Regions from separate parts of the Micromonospora sp. NPDC047730 genome, predicted to be linked through region 4. Evidence: riboswitches for the same ligand, from Rfam matches in the RefSeq annotation. Region 4 holds a riboswitch; each other region holds the start of a gene.
What was found. Region 4 has a riboswitch for cyclic di-AMP ahead of ACGF5G_RS07020 (NlpC/P60 family protein). Riboswitches for the same ligand answer to the same signal wherever they lie in the genome.
Positions count from the first base shown of each region.

Region 1: linked by a shared signal. The riboswitch ahead of ACGF5G_RS01765 (coiled-coil domain-containing protein) and the one ahead of ACGF5G_RS07020 (NlpC/P60 family protein) in region 4 are both predicted to bind cyclic di-AMP.
Region 2: linked by a shared signal. The riboswitch ahead of ACGF5G_RS26885 (C39 family peptidase) and the one ahead of ACGF5G_RS07020 (NlpC/P60 family protein) in region 4 are both predicted to bind cyclic di-AMP.
Region 3: linked by a shared signal. The riboswitch ahead of ACGF5G_RS15720 (coiled-coil domain-containing protein) and the one ahead of ACGF5G_RS07020 (NlpC/P60 family protein) in region 4 are both predicted to bind cyclic di-AMP.

Region 1 covers NZ_JBIDCU010000001.1:370,604-373,802, reverse strand. Annotated here, with positions in the region: gene ACGF5G_RS01770 (YibE/F family protein) at 116-1,459, shown strand; cyclic di-AMP (ydaO/yuaA leader) riboswitch at 1,626-1,757, shown strand; gene ACGF5G_RS01765 (coiled-coil domain-containing protein) at 1,761-2,780, shown strand; gene ACGF5G_RS01760 (carbonic anhydrase) at 3,045-3,199, opposite strand, start outside.
Region 2 covers NZ_JBIDCU010000014.1:109,034-112,232, forward strand. Annotated here, with positions in the region: gene ACGF5G_RS26880 (alpha/beta fold hydrolase) at 1-433, opposite strand, end outside; gene ACGF5G_RS26885 (C39 family peptidase) at 542-1,387, opposite strand; cyclic di-AMP (ydaO/yuaA leader) riboswitch at 1,608-1,749, opposite strand; gene ACGF5G_RS26890 (hypothetical protein) at 2,154-2,912, opposite strand; gene ACGF5G_RS26895 (hypothetical protein) at 3,129-3,199, opposite strand, start outside.
Region 3 covers NZ_JBIDCU010000005.1:351,568-354,766, forward strand. Annotated here, with positions in the region: gene ACGF5G_RS15710 (HelD family protein) at 1-541, shown strand, start outside; gene ACGF5G_RS15715 (cation diffusion facilitator family transporter) at 634-1,551, shown strand; cyclic di-AMP (ydaO/yuaA leader) riboswitch at 1,705-1,836, shown strand; gene ACGF5G_RS15720 (coiled-coil domain-containing protein) at 1,850-2,911, shown strand; gene ACGF5G_RS15725 (SRPBCC family protein) at 3,019-3,199, opposite strand, start outside.
Region 4 covers NZ_JBIDCU010000002.1:336,438-339,636, forward strand. Annotated here, with positions in the region: gene ACGF5G_RS07015 (N-acetylmuramoyl-L-alanine amidase) at 1-1,116, opposite strand, end outside; cyclic di-AMP (ydaO/yuaA leader) riboswitch at 1,355-1,491, shown strand; gene ACGF5G_RS07020 (NlpC/P60 family protein) at 1,612-2,544, shown strand; gene dcd (dCTP deaminase) at 2,616-3,194, opposite strand.

The DNA of each region.
Region 1 (3,199 bases), on a different contig from region 4:
CGGTGCGTGACCGGACCGACACCCCAGGGCGATCCGCCGCGGCGGTCACCCGGGCACGCCGAACCGACCGGCCCGCCGGCACGCACCCCGCCCTGGACTCGTTGGGAGACACTCGATGGGCGCCGACCACACCCGTCCCGCACCGTCCGCCCCGCCGAGGGTGCGACGGATCCTCGTCGCGACGGTGGTGCCCCTGTTCGTCGCCACCCTGATCGCGGCCCTGCTGCTCTGGCCGTGGGACGCCCCGGACGCCGCGCCCGGCACCGATCCGCCCCGCCACCACGGCACGGTGACCCGGGTGGTGACGGAGCCGTGCCCGCCCACCCCGGAGGCGCCGGAGGGTGCCCCGGAGGGCCCCTGCGGCACCGTGACCGTACGCGTCGACGACGGCCCCGACGCCGGCCAGCAGGTGGAGACGCCCGTACCGGCAGGGCCGGGGGCGCCGACGGTCGCGGTCGGCGACGAGATCATCCTGGTCCAGCTCACCGATCCCGCCGACCCCTCGGCGAGCGCCTACAACATCGCCGAGCACCAGCGCGGCAAGCCGCTGCTCTGGCTGGTGGTGCTGTTCGCCGCCGCGATCGTCGCGTTCGGGCGGTGGCGGGGGCTCGCGGCGCTGGCCGGCCTGGCGGCCAGCTTCGCCATCCTGCTGACCTTCGTGCTGCCCGGCATCAGCGCCGGCAGCCCACCGCTGCTGGTCGCGGTCGTCGGCGCGGCACTGATCATGTTCGTGGTGCTCTACCTGACGCACGGGGTGACCGCGCAGACCTCGGTCGCCGTGCTCGGCACGCTGGGCAGCCTGGTGCTGACGGGCGTGCTCGGCACGATCGCCACCGCGGCGACCCACCTGACCGGGTTCGGCACCGAGGACGCCACCACGCTGTCGATGTTCCAGGCCGACGTCGACCTGCACGGCCTGCTGCTCGCCGGGATCATCATCGGCTCGCTCGGCGTGCTCGACGACGTCACCGTGACACAGGCCGCGACGGTCACCGAGCTGGCGCACGCCAACCCGGGGCTGTCCCGGATGCAGCTGTACCGCGCGGCCACCCGGGTCGGCCGCGCGCACATCGCCTCGACGGTGAACACCATCGTGCTGGCGTACGCCGGGGCCTCGCTGCCGGTGCTGCTCCTGCTGACCGCCGACTCCCGGGCGGTGAGCCAGATCCTGACCAGCGAGTTCCTGGCCCAGGAGATCGTCCGCAGCGCGGTCGCCACCCTGGGCCTGATCGCCGCCGTGCCGCTGACCACCGGGCTCGCGGCCGTGGTGACCACGGCCGGCCGGCGCGGCGGGGAGTCCGCCGACCGCGGCGCACCCCCGACCCCGCCGGCCCCCCGGCCGGCGGCCGACCGGTCCGAGGCGCTGGAGGCCCTCAGCGGGCCGCGCGCCGGAAACACCCCCTCCGCCGCCCCCGCCGGGTGGCCCGACCGAAACGGGAGCACGGACACCGCATGGTGAAACTCCTCAGCGTGACCGATCAGGACGTCCCGCCTGATAAACGCGTCACTGGTCACCCTCCGCCGTTACGAAATAACGCATTTAGTCGGCTTAGGGACGTAGATCCCCGGGAGGGCTCTCGGGTAACCTCGCTGCCGGTCACCGCCGAAGGCGCGCAGCGGCGCCTGCGGTGCCGCCGCCCAATCGCCGCCAGGCGAGCCGGGGACCCAGGCACGTGGGGTGAATCCGCGACAGCGGTAGGGGCCACTTCCGCCCCGAACCCGTCAGCTAACCCGGTCGGCGGTCGACGGAAGGGAAAACTGTGACGGCACCCCTACGCCGCTGGTTGACACCTGTGGTGGCCGTGATCGCCGCCCTGGCCGTCTTCGCCGGGCCTCTCCCGGCGGCGGCCGCACCCACCCCACCGGCCCAACCCTCCGGCCACGGGGACGACGAGCCCAAGCTGCTCAACGACCTGATCGAGACGCGGAACCGCAGCTACGTCCAGGCCAAGGCGAAGCTCGCGAAGTCGAAGAAGCGCCAACTGGAACTGGCCCTGGAGGTCGACCGGGCGCAGGCCGACCTGGCAGCACTGGCCCCGCAGGTGAGCCAGATCGCCGCCCAGTCCTACCGGACCGGGCGGATCGGCGCGGTGTCGATGCTGCTGGACACCGCCAGCCCCGACTCGTTCGTCAAGCGCGCCGCCGCCCTCGACGAGCTGAACCTGGTCAATGCCAAGAAGCTCGCCGAGGTGAACGCGGTCAAGACCCGCGCCGAGCAGGCCAAGCTGGCGCTCGACGCCGAGGTCCGCGAGCAGCAGAAGCTGACCAACGAGATGGCCCGCGGCAAGCGCGACGCGGAGAAGGCGCTCGCACTGGTCGGCGGCAGAGGGCTGACCGGCGGCAAGGTGGTCGCCACCTCGCCGGTGGCCCGGATGGCACCGGGTCGTACCGCCGACGGCGACTGGAAGCCCCTGTCCTGCACCGAGAACGACCCCACCACCTCCGGCTGCATCACCGCGCGCACCCTGCACATGTACAAGGAGGTCAAGCGGGCCGGCTTCAACCGCTTCGTCGGCTGTTACCGCTCCGGCGGGCCGTACGAGCATCCGAAGGGCCGGGCCTGCGACTGGTCGCTGCAGAGAAGCGGCTTCTCCCCCTGGCACAACGACGACACCTACATGTACGGCAACAACCTGACCGCGTTCCTGGTCCGCAACGCCGACCGGCTCGGCATCTACTACGTGATCTGGAACCGGCAGATCTGGTTCCCGGCGACCGGCTGGAAGTCCTACAGCGGCCCGTCGAACCATACGGACCACGTGCACGTATCCCTGCTCTGACGCAGCCAACGACAGGGCCGCCCCGCGCCTGCGGGGCGGCCCTGTCGGCGTCTCTGGGCCCTGCCGGCATCTGTAAGCCCTCTCGGGCGCTGTCGGCGTCTCTGCGACCCGCTCCGGCGTCGCGCGGCCCGGTCCGGACAGCTGTGGGCCCTGTCGGCGCTCTCGGCGCTTCTGGGACCCGTGGGCGGTTGAGGCCCACTCGGCGTCCGTTGGCCCCCGTCGACGGGCGTCGGCGTCCCGGGCCGGGCCGAGCGAAGGAACGGGTCAGGCGAGGGCTGCACTGACGGCAGGCTGCGCCCCGTCGACCGCGCCCGACCCGTTGGCCACCTCGGCGCCCCCCCGCGCCTCGCCGGCGGACACGGCGGTCACCGCCCGAGCCTCGCCGGCCGCCAGCCGGTACGACATGCCCACGACGGCGC
Region 2 (3,199 bases), on a different contig from region 4:
GCAGGTACCGGCGGGCCGCCTCGTCCCGGCTGGCGAACCAGGTCACCGGTCGGGCGGCCAGCTCCCCGGCCTTCGCCAGCTCGGCCGGGGACCAGACGGCCTTGATGCCGAGCCCGACCACGGCGTCGACCGGCAGCCCGGCGCGGCGGGCGGCCAGCGCCAGCCCGACCACGCCGCCGAGGGAGTGCCCCAGCACGACGAGCCGGTCCCCCGCCGCGAGCCCCGCGGCGACCCGGTCGGCCAGCCCGGCGAACGAGTACGCCGACAGCGGCGGCGACCAGCCGTGGCCGGCGAGGTCCGGCGCCAGCCACCGCCCCGCCCACCGGCGCTCCAGCAGCGGCGCCCAGGGCAGCCACACGTCCCCGGTCGCGCCCATGCCGTGCAGCAGCAGCAGGACGCGCCGGCCGTCCCGGTCACCCGATTCGTCGGCCATAGGCCGCAGTGTGCCACCCGCCGTACGCCCCGGCGAGGGCCGTGACCCGGAGACGACATCGGGCGCCGGCTCCCGGGGTGGGGAGCCGACGCCCGACGGGTGTCTTTCTCAGGCGGAGTAGCCGCGGGTGGCGGCCCAGTTCGCCAGGGCGATGGTGGACATCCAGTACGACGCGGTCGCCGGGTTCGCCGAGTCGGCGATCTTCACCTGCCGGCCCTCGTCCTGGTAGCCCACGACGGCGATGTAGTGGCCGCCGGGGAACGAGTGCCAGCCGCCGTCGGTGTCGGTGGCGCTGCCGGCGACGTTCACCACGACACCCCGCCCGTCCGTGATGGCGGCGACCACGTCGGCCTGGAGCTGGTCCATCTGCGCCGGGGTCGCGGCACCGCCCGGGATCATCCGGGTCCGGTACGGGTCACCCTTCACCGTCGCGTTCAGCACCCGGGTGGTGTCCTCGGCCGAGTCGGTGCCCATCTCGTCGGTGCCCAGCTGGGCGCCGAGGGCGTCCTGGCTGCGCGCGATGCCGGCGGCGCTGAGGGCGTGCCGGACGGCGGCCGGACCGCAGTTGTAGAAGGTGGTCTGGGCCTGGTAGTCGTAGTCCAGGGACTTCGCCTTCGGCGGCTTCGGCGGCTCCGGCTTGCGGGTCAGGTCCGGGTTCGGGGCGGCGCTGGTGGCGCTGGCCGACGGAGCGGCGCTGGACGCGGCCGGGGCGCCGGTCGACGGGGCGGTCGCGACGCGGGCGTCGCCGCGCGAGGCGACGCTGCCGTCCCGCAGCTCGCTCACGGCCACCGGGGCCTGTGCGGCGGCGGGTGCCTCGTCGGTGCCGGCCAGCAACGCGCCGGTGCCCGACGCGAGCACGAGCGCCGCGGCCGACGCGGCGGCCACCTGGTACGGACGCTCGGACGTGAGGCGACGGAGCTGACGCTTGAGGTGGTGCTTCACGGTTTCCTCCACGGGCTCGGGGGGTGAGCGGCCGCCGGTCCGCGCAGGGGGGACCGACCGCGCGGACGGCGTCCGGCGGTGGTGGACCACTCAGGGGATGCGCCCGGGATGCCGGGCGACGGGCGGTGACCGGTGGGTCAGCTCGCGGCGTGCGGACGGGCGAGCGCGGGCACCGCGGCGCCGTGGAGGCGCCGGAACGACCGGGGGGCGGGTGGGTGCTGCACGGGGATGGAACTCCTTCCGACGCCGCCGACCGGGTTAGCTGACGGATTCGGGCGGGAAGAACGCCCTACCGCGGGCCGTGGCCCGCGGATTCACCCCGATGTTGCACTGGGTCCCCGGCTCGCCTGTTCACGATTAGGCGGGTCGGCGCGGCGTCGCCTCTTGCGATCGGTTACCGCACCGGACGGGCCGACACTACTGGCCGGCCCGCGCCCTGCCAACCCGCTCCCACCTGCCTAAACCTTGATCTCCGGACTTTTTTTGCGGTCAGCTCGGCACTGACGCGACTCAATGGGACGACCGTTTCCTGACGCACCTTGCGTCGACAACCGGACGAGCGGCGGACATCGGCGCGGAATCGTCGGCGGGAATCGGCCGGGCCGCGCCGGATGACCGGTTCGGCGCCGCTATGACCGGCGTCACGAAATTGCCCGGCGGTGTCAGCCCACCCGCGCGGTCCGCCAGCGCGCGGCGAGCGCGGGCCGACCCCCGGCGGTGTCAGCCCACCCGCGCGGGCCGCCAGCGCGCGGCGAGCGCGGGCCGACCCCCGGCGGTGTCAGCCCACCCGCGCGGGCCGCCAGCGCGCGGCGAGCGCGGGCCGACGCCCGGCGGAGACCGGCCGGGCCGCCGGGAGCCGGCCCGGCCGGAGCCGGACCGCTGCGGCGTACGCCTCCCCGGCCAGGGCCCGCGCCGCCTCGGCGGCCAGGTCGGCGTCCCGCCACGCCGCCCGTTCCCGCTCGGCGGCGGCCCGGTGGGCGGCCCGCTTCGCGTCGCGTACCGCCCGGGCCAGCGCGATCTCCTGCTCGACCGGGTGCCGGCGGGGATCCCAGCCGACCCGGCGGCCGAACACCTCGCGGAGTTGGCGGGTGGAGAGGTCGCCGCGCCAGTGGGCCGCCACCGCCGCGTGGTGCAGCCAGCGCTCGCGGGCGGCGTACTCGGCGGGCGTGCGCGGGGTGCGCGGGGCGGGCAGGGCGGCGGCCCCGGTGAAGCGGCGGGCGGCGGTCTCCGCCTCGTCGTACGCCCGCCAGGCCCGGTCGGCCTCCTCCTGGGCGGCGAGCCAGTCGGCCCGCCACCGCCGGGCGGTGCGGGCGGCCCGGCCCGCCGCGACGGCCACCTCCTCGGCGTAGCGGCGCAGGTCGGCCGCCTCCGCCACGGGGTCGACCGCGGGCGGGGCGACCGGCTCGTCGGCCGGACAAAGCCGCTCGGGGCGGGCGACCAGCACGGCGAGCACGGTCAGGGCCAGCAGGAGCAGGGCGGACCAGATGGCGGCGGCCCGCGGCACCTCGATCAGGAACTGGTAGACGACGGTCTCCATGGTCGGCACCTCACGGGGAGCGAGTGCGTCAGCGGGTCGCACGCGGCGCCCGGGTGGCGGGGCGTGGCGGTGCCACGCCCCGCCGCCGGGACGGGCGCGGGTGGTGGAGAGCGGAGGACGGGCACCTGTCAACGCCTGCGATAGCGGAAGGAGCCCTTCCTACGCCGTGCGGCGGGCGTGGTCGCGGGGCGCGCGTGCCCCGCGGGATGGTGCGGATCAAACGTGCGGCGGGCCCCGGGGGCCGGCCGCGCCGGGGGTGTGCCCGCCCGGCGCGGGGGCCGGGCCGG
Region 3 (3,199 bases), on a different contig from region 4:
GGTGGTGGGCGACCCGGCGCAGACGGCGTGGACGGGCGACCCGGAGGAGCTGACCCGGGCCCGGGACCAGGCGCTGGGCCGGCGCAAGCGGCACCACTTCACCCTGACCACGAACTACCGCAACTCGGCGGAGATCTTCGCGGTGGCGGCGGCCGAGATCCGCCGGCTGCACCCGGATCTCCCGCTGCCCAGGGCGGTGCGCTCCACCGGCGTCGACCCGGTCGAGCTGGTGGTGCCGCCGGCGGAGCTGGAGACCGCCGTGGTGACGGCGGCCACGGCGCTGCTGGCCGAGGTGGAGGGCACCGTGGGCGTGATCACGCCGGTGCCCCGCCGGGACGAGGTGGCCGGGTGGCTGGGCGGGCTGGGCGCGCCGCGCCTGCAGGTGGTGACCAGCCTGGAGGCCAAGGGCATGGAGTACGACGGCGTGGTCCTGGTCGCCCCGGGTGAGATCCGGACCGACCCGGGTTCGGGCGTACGGACGCTCTACGTCGCGCTGTCGCGGGCCACCCAGCGGCTGACCACCGTCGACCCGACCGGCTGAGTCGTCCCGGCCGCCGCCGGGCAGTCACTTGCACACATTGCGATGTGAGCATAGATTGAACCGGGTCCGGACGGGTGACGGAAGGTGGGCGCGTGGGTGCAGGTCATGACCACCACCACGGGTCGGTCGCGAATGCCGCGCACCGCCACCGGGGCCGCCTCTGGGCGGCGTTCGCGCTGCTCGGCGCCCTGATGGTGGTGGAGGCGGTGGCCGCCTTCCGCACCGGCTCGCTGGCCCTGCTGAGCGACGCCGGGCACATGTTCACCGACGTGCTCGGCATCGGCATGGCGCTCGCGGCGATCACCGCGACCCGGCGCGCCGGCGCGGACCCGCAGCGCACCTTCGGCCTCTACCGGCTGGAGGTGCTGGCCGCCCTGGCCAACGCCGTGCTGCTCTCCGGCGTCGCGGTCTACGTGGTCGTCGAGGCCGTACGCCGGTTCGGCGACCCGCCGGAGGTGCTCGCCGGCCCGATGCTCGCGGTCGCCGTGCTCGGCCTGCTCGCCAACGTGGCCGCCTTCGCCCTGCTGCGGTCCGGGGCGAAGGAGAGCATCAACATGCAGGGCGCATACCTGGAGGTGCTGGGCGACCTGCTGGGCTCACTCGGCGTGATCGGCGCGGCCCTGCTGCTCGCCGTCACCGACTGGTGGTGGGCGGACCCGCTGGTCGCGGTGGCCATCGGGCTGTTCATCCTGCCCCGCACCTGGCGGCTCGGGCGCGCCGCGCTGCGCATCCTGGTGCAGGCCGCGCCGGAGCACCTCGAGGTCGCCAGGGTGCACGACCGGCTGGCCGCCGTGCCCGGCGTGGCCGAGGTGCACGACCTGCACGTCTGGACGCTGACCTCCGGGATGGAGGTGGCCTCGGCGCACCTGACCATGGCGCCGGGCGCGGAGGTCGGCGCGGTGCTCACCGCAGCCCGGACGGCCCTGCACGAGGACTTCCAGATCGAGCACGCGACGTTGCAGATCGAGCCGGGGGCGTCTCCCGGGGCCTGCGGGTCGGTTGAGTGGTAATGAGCACAGCCTTAAATCTGGGAGAGTATTGTTGACTTATGTCGGATTTGACGGTAAGCGGACAGGCACCCTCAGTCACCTGTGCTACACCAGTCACACCGGCACCGGTAGGCTCGGTTCCGGCCTCCGCCAGGCGGCACCCACCGGTGCCGGCGGTGGCCGCCGCCTAATCGCCCGGCGGGGCGAACCGGGGAACCAAGTTCGTGGGGTGCATCCGCGTCAGCGGTAGGGATCTTCCGTCCCGAACCCGTCAGCTAACCCGGTCGGCGGCTGACGGAAGGACACGTGTATGCCAGTGATGGCACCTGTACGACGACGCGCCGCCCGGTTGGCGGCCCTGATCGCCGTGACGCTCACCCTCGGCGCCGCGGTCGCCCCGGTCACCACCGCCCCCGCGGCGGCCGCCTCCCGGGCCGGCCTGCTCGCCGCAGCCCCCGGCCAGGACCAGGAGGGCGGCACGCCCGCCCTGCGGGCCCAGCTCGAAGCCGCCAGCAAGGGCTACCTGGACGCCAAGCGGGCGCTGGACACGTCGGTCAAACGGCAGCAGCAGCTCGCCACACAGCTCAAGGCGACCGAGAGCGAGCTGACCGAACGGAGCAGCAAGGTCGGCGAGATCGCCGGGGTGGCCTACCGGACCGGCCGGCTGGGGGTGGTGTCCGCCCTGCTCAACAGCAGCTCGCCGGACGGCTTCATGGACCGGGCCGCCGCTCTCGACGCGGTGGCCGCCAACGAGGACCGGGCGCTCCGCGAGCTCCAGGAGACCCGTGACCAGGCCGCCCGCACCAAGCTGGCCCTGGACGGCGAGATCCGGGAGCAGCGCAAGCAGGTCACGCTGATGGCCAAGCGCAAGGACCAGGCGGAGCGGGCGCTGACGGTGGCCAACCGGTCGCAGTCGAGCGGCGGCGGGCCGGGCGGCAGCTCCACCGCGACGGCGAAGCCGGCGCCGCGCAACTCCGACGGGTCCTGGCCGTCCGAGTCGTGCAGCGTCAACGACCCCACCCCCGCCAACGGCTGCATCACCCCGCGCACCCTGCACGCGCTCAACCAGGCCAAGGCGGCCGGCTTCACCCGCTACGTCTCCTGCTACCGCCCCGGCGGCTCCGGCGAGCACCCCAAGGGCCGGGCCTGCGACTTCGCGGCCCAGAAGAGCGGGTTCGGGGGCGACGCCACCGGCGGCGACAGGACGTACGGCAACAACCTGGCGGCGTACTTCGTCAAGAACGCCGACCGGCTCGCCGTGCTCTACGTGATCTGGTACAGGCAGATCTGGCTGCCCAGCAGCGGATGGAAGTCGTACAGCGGCGCCAACGGCGACCCGTCCAGCGACCACACCAACCACGTGCACCTGTCGGTCTACTGACGTCCCGGCCCCGGTGGCCCGCTCGCGGGTCACCGGGGCCGACCGCCTTCCCACCGCCACCTCCCCGGCCGACGGCCGGGCATGTCGCCGTGTCGTCGATGCCCGGCTCAGGCGGGCGGTGACTCCGGCGGGTGCCCGCCCAGGGCGACGCCGAGCCGGGCCGCCAGCCCCAGGTGGGCGGCGCGCGCCTGGCGGAAGGCGTAGCCGAAGAGCGGGACCGGCGCGGTGAGGGTGATCTCGACGTCGATCCGGACCACGCCGTCCGGCTCGGCCCGCAGTCGGGTCCGG
Region 4 (3,199 bases):
CTCGGTGTACCAGGTGCCGTGCCCCGCGAAGCCCTCGTGCTCCAGGCCGATGGACTTGGCGTTCACGTACCAGTTTCCGGCGTGCCAGCCGACGTTCTTGGTCTTGATGTGCTGGGCGATGTGGCCGTCCACCGAGCGCAGGGTGTAGTGCCAGCCCACCCGCCTCGGGTCCTTGACGAGGTTGACGCTGGGCCCGAAGTAGCCCTCGGTGTCGTGGATGACGATGTACTCGATCTTCTGCTGGGCCGGCCGGTCGGCGAGGTCGTGGTTGCCGTAGTCACCCACGGTCGGGCCGTACTGCACGTAGGGCGCCGGGATCCACTCGCAGGAGATCGTGTCGGGGCACTCCAGCCCGTCGGGCCGGGCGACCTTGCGCAGGCCCAGCTGGTCGAGCCAGGAGCGTTCCGGCTGCACCGCGCGGGCGGCGAGGGTGACCCGCTGTCCGTCGTCGGTCAGCCGGCTGTCGCCGGCGCCGATGGTGGCGTACACCTCGTTGGCGAAGGCCGCCGCGGCGTCGGCGCTGTCCGCGCCGGAGTAGCGGGCCACCGCGCCGTACCAGGCCGCCGGGTCGGTGTCGGCGCCGACCGGGGCGCCGATCTGCTTCTGGTACGCGGCCAGCAGCGCCGCGCCGCCCCGGATGTTCGCCGTGACGTCCGTCCGCAGCGCCTCCTCGCTGGCGCCGGTCAGCTCGGCGGCGGCGTCGAGCGTCCGCAGCGAGGCCTCGGCGGGCGGCGGGGTGTCCGGTGGCTCGTGCGCCTCGGCCAGGGACGGGCGGGAGTCGTCGCCCCGCGGGTCCTCGGTGCCGTCGTCGTGGTGGGTACCCCCGGGCAGGGCGGCGACGTACTCCGCGTCGGTGAGGTGCATCGGTCCGAAGCCGCCGCTGGTGCTCGGCGTTCCGGCGTTGGTGTCCCAGCGGGACTGCAGGTAGGAGACTCCGAGCAGGACGCTCTCCGGCACGCCGTACTCCGCCGCCGCGGCGGCGTACTGCTGCTGCCGGTCGGTCGTCGGCGCGGCGGCGGCGGTTCCGGCGGCGGTGAGCGGCGTCGCCGCCAGGGCGGCCGCCACGGCGGCGGCCAGCAGGACGCGTCTGCTCCTCGATGTCGCTGACAGGTGCATCAGACCCCCAGGTCGGACGGGCGAATGTGGGGCCACCTTCGCCCCGGGCGCCACCTCCGGTCAATACCTTTCCATGCGTCACTTACCGAAGAAGGAAAATTTCGTCGCCCCGAGTGACACGCTCCACCGGCCCGCATGAGTACGGTGTGTCACGGCGCGATGGGTTGCGGATCGATAACGACCATCTCTACTCTGGTCATTCGTCGGCCGGCGACAGTCCGTCCATCCGGGCGGTAACGGTCCGACACCGCCGAGTCGCTCCCGAGCGAGCCGGGGACCCAGGTACCCCGGGGTGAATCCGCAGCACCTGCGGTAGGGCGTCCCCTTCCCGCCCGAACCCGTCAGCTAACCCGGTAGGCGGTACGGGAAGAAGGAGTACGGAGCCCGGTGGCACACCATGCCCCGCGGCCACCGTCGGCACGGTCGGCACCCGCCGGCCCGACGACGGCTGCGCCGCGCCCACGCTGGTACCGCTGCACCACCGCCCTCGCCGCCTTGGCCGCGTTCGCCGTCGTCCTGACCGGCGGCGCCACGGCGGCCCACGCCGAACCGACGGTCGCCGAGATCGAGCGCCAGATCGACGAGGACTGGAACAAGCTCGAACCGATCATCGAACGGCACAACGCCACCCGCCAGGACCTGGCCGCCAAGCGCAGGCAGGCCGACGCCCTCGCCAAGCAGATCGAGCCCTTGGAACGGCAGGTCGAGCAGGCGATGGAGGAGGTCAGCGCGCTGGCCGTCCGCGCCTACAAGGGCGAGAACGTCTCCGCCGTCAACGCCCTGCTGGGCAGCCGCTCGCCCGACCAGATGGTCGGCCAGCTCGAACTGCTCGACCGGTTCGCCCAGCACCAGCAGCAGGACGTGCGGCAGGTCGCCGAGCTGCGCGACCGGCTGGCCGAGAAGAAGGCCCCGCTCGACGAGATGGTCGTCCAACTCGGCCGGACGGAGGCCCAGCTCGCCGCGAAGAAGAAACAGATCAACGCCGAGATCGACCGGCTGCAGAAGCTGCGGCTGCGGATCTACGGCAGCGGCGGCGGCGGTTCGCTGCGCCCCGCCCCCTGCCCGGCCAGCTACCCGGGTGGCGGTGCCGGCACCGCGGTCAAGTTCGCCTGCGCCCAGATCGGCAAGCCCTACGTCTGGGGCGCCGAGGGCCCGAACGCGTACGACTGCTCGGGCCTGATGCTCGCCGCCTGGGCGAAGGCCGGGGTATCGCTCCCGCACAACGCCGCGCAGCAGCGCCGGGTCACCGCGACCGTCACCCGGGGCGAGCTGCGCCCGGGAGACCTGGTCTTCTACTACAGCGACCTGCACCACGTCGGCATGTACGTCGGCGGGGGCTGGGTGGTGCACGCCTCCCGAGCCGGGGTGCCGGTCAAGATGAAGAAGGTCGACGACGGCCCGATCCACAGTTACGGCCGCCCCGGCTGAGGTGTAAGGAAGGGGCCCTTCCTAACGCATTCGGTAGAGGAAGGGCCCCTTCCTAACCGGCGACCTTCGGGTCAGCGGGTCGGCCAGGTGCGCCAGTGCTGCCAGGAGCGGCTCGGGGTCGGGCCGCGCTGCCCCTGGTAGCGCGAGCCGTAGACGGCCGAGCCGTACGGGTGCTCGGCCGGCGACGAGAGCCGGAAGATGCAGAGCTGACCGATCTTCATGCCCGGCCAGAGGGTGATGGGCAGGTTGGCCACGTTGGACAGCTCCAGCGTCACGTGGCCGGAGAAGCCCGGGTCGATGAAGCCCGCGGTGGAGTGGGTGAGCAGGCCGAGCCGTCCCAGGCTCGACTTGCCCTCCAGCCGCCCGGCGAGCTGGTCGCCGAGGGAGATCACCTCCAGCGTCGAGGCGAGCACGAACTCGCCCGGGTGCAGCACGAACGGCTCGCCCTCGGGCACCTCGACCATCGACGTCAGGTCGTCCTGCTGCATCGCCGGGTCGATGTGGGTGTAGAGGTGGTTGTTGAAGACCCGGAAGAGCTTGTCCAGGCGTACGTCGATGCTGGACGGTTGCACCAGCGTGGGCTCGAACGGCTCCAGCGCGAGCGTGCCCGCCTTGATCTCGGAGACCAGGTCGCGGTCGGAGAGCAGCATCGCAC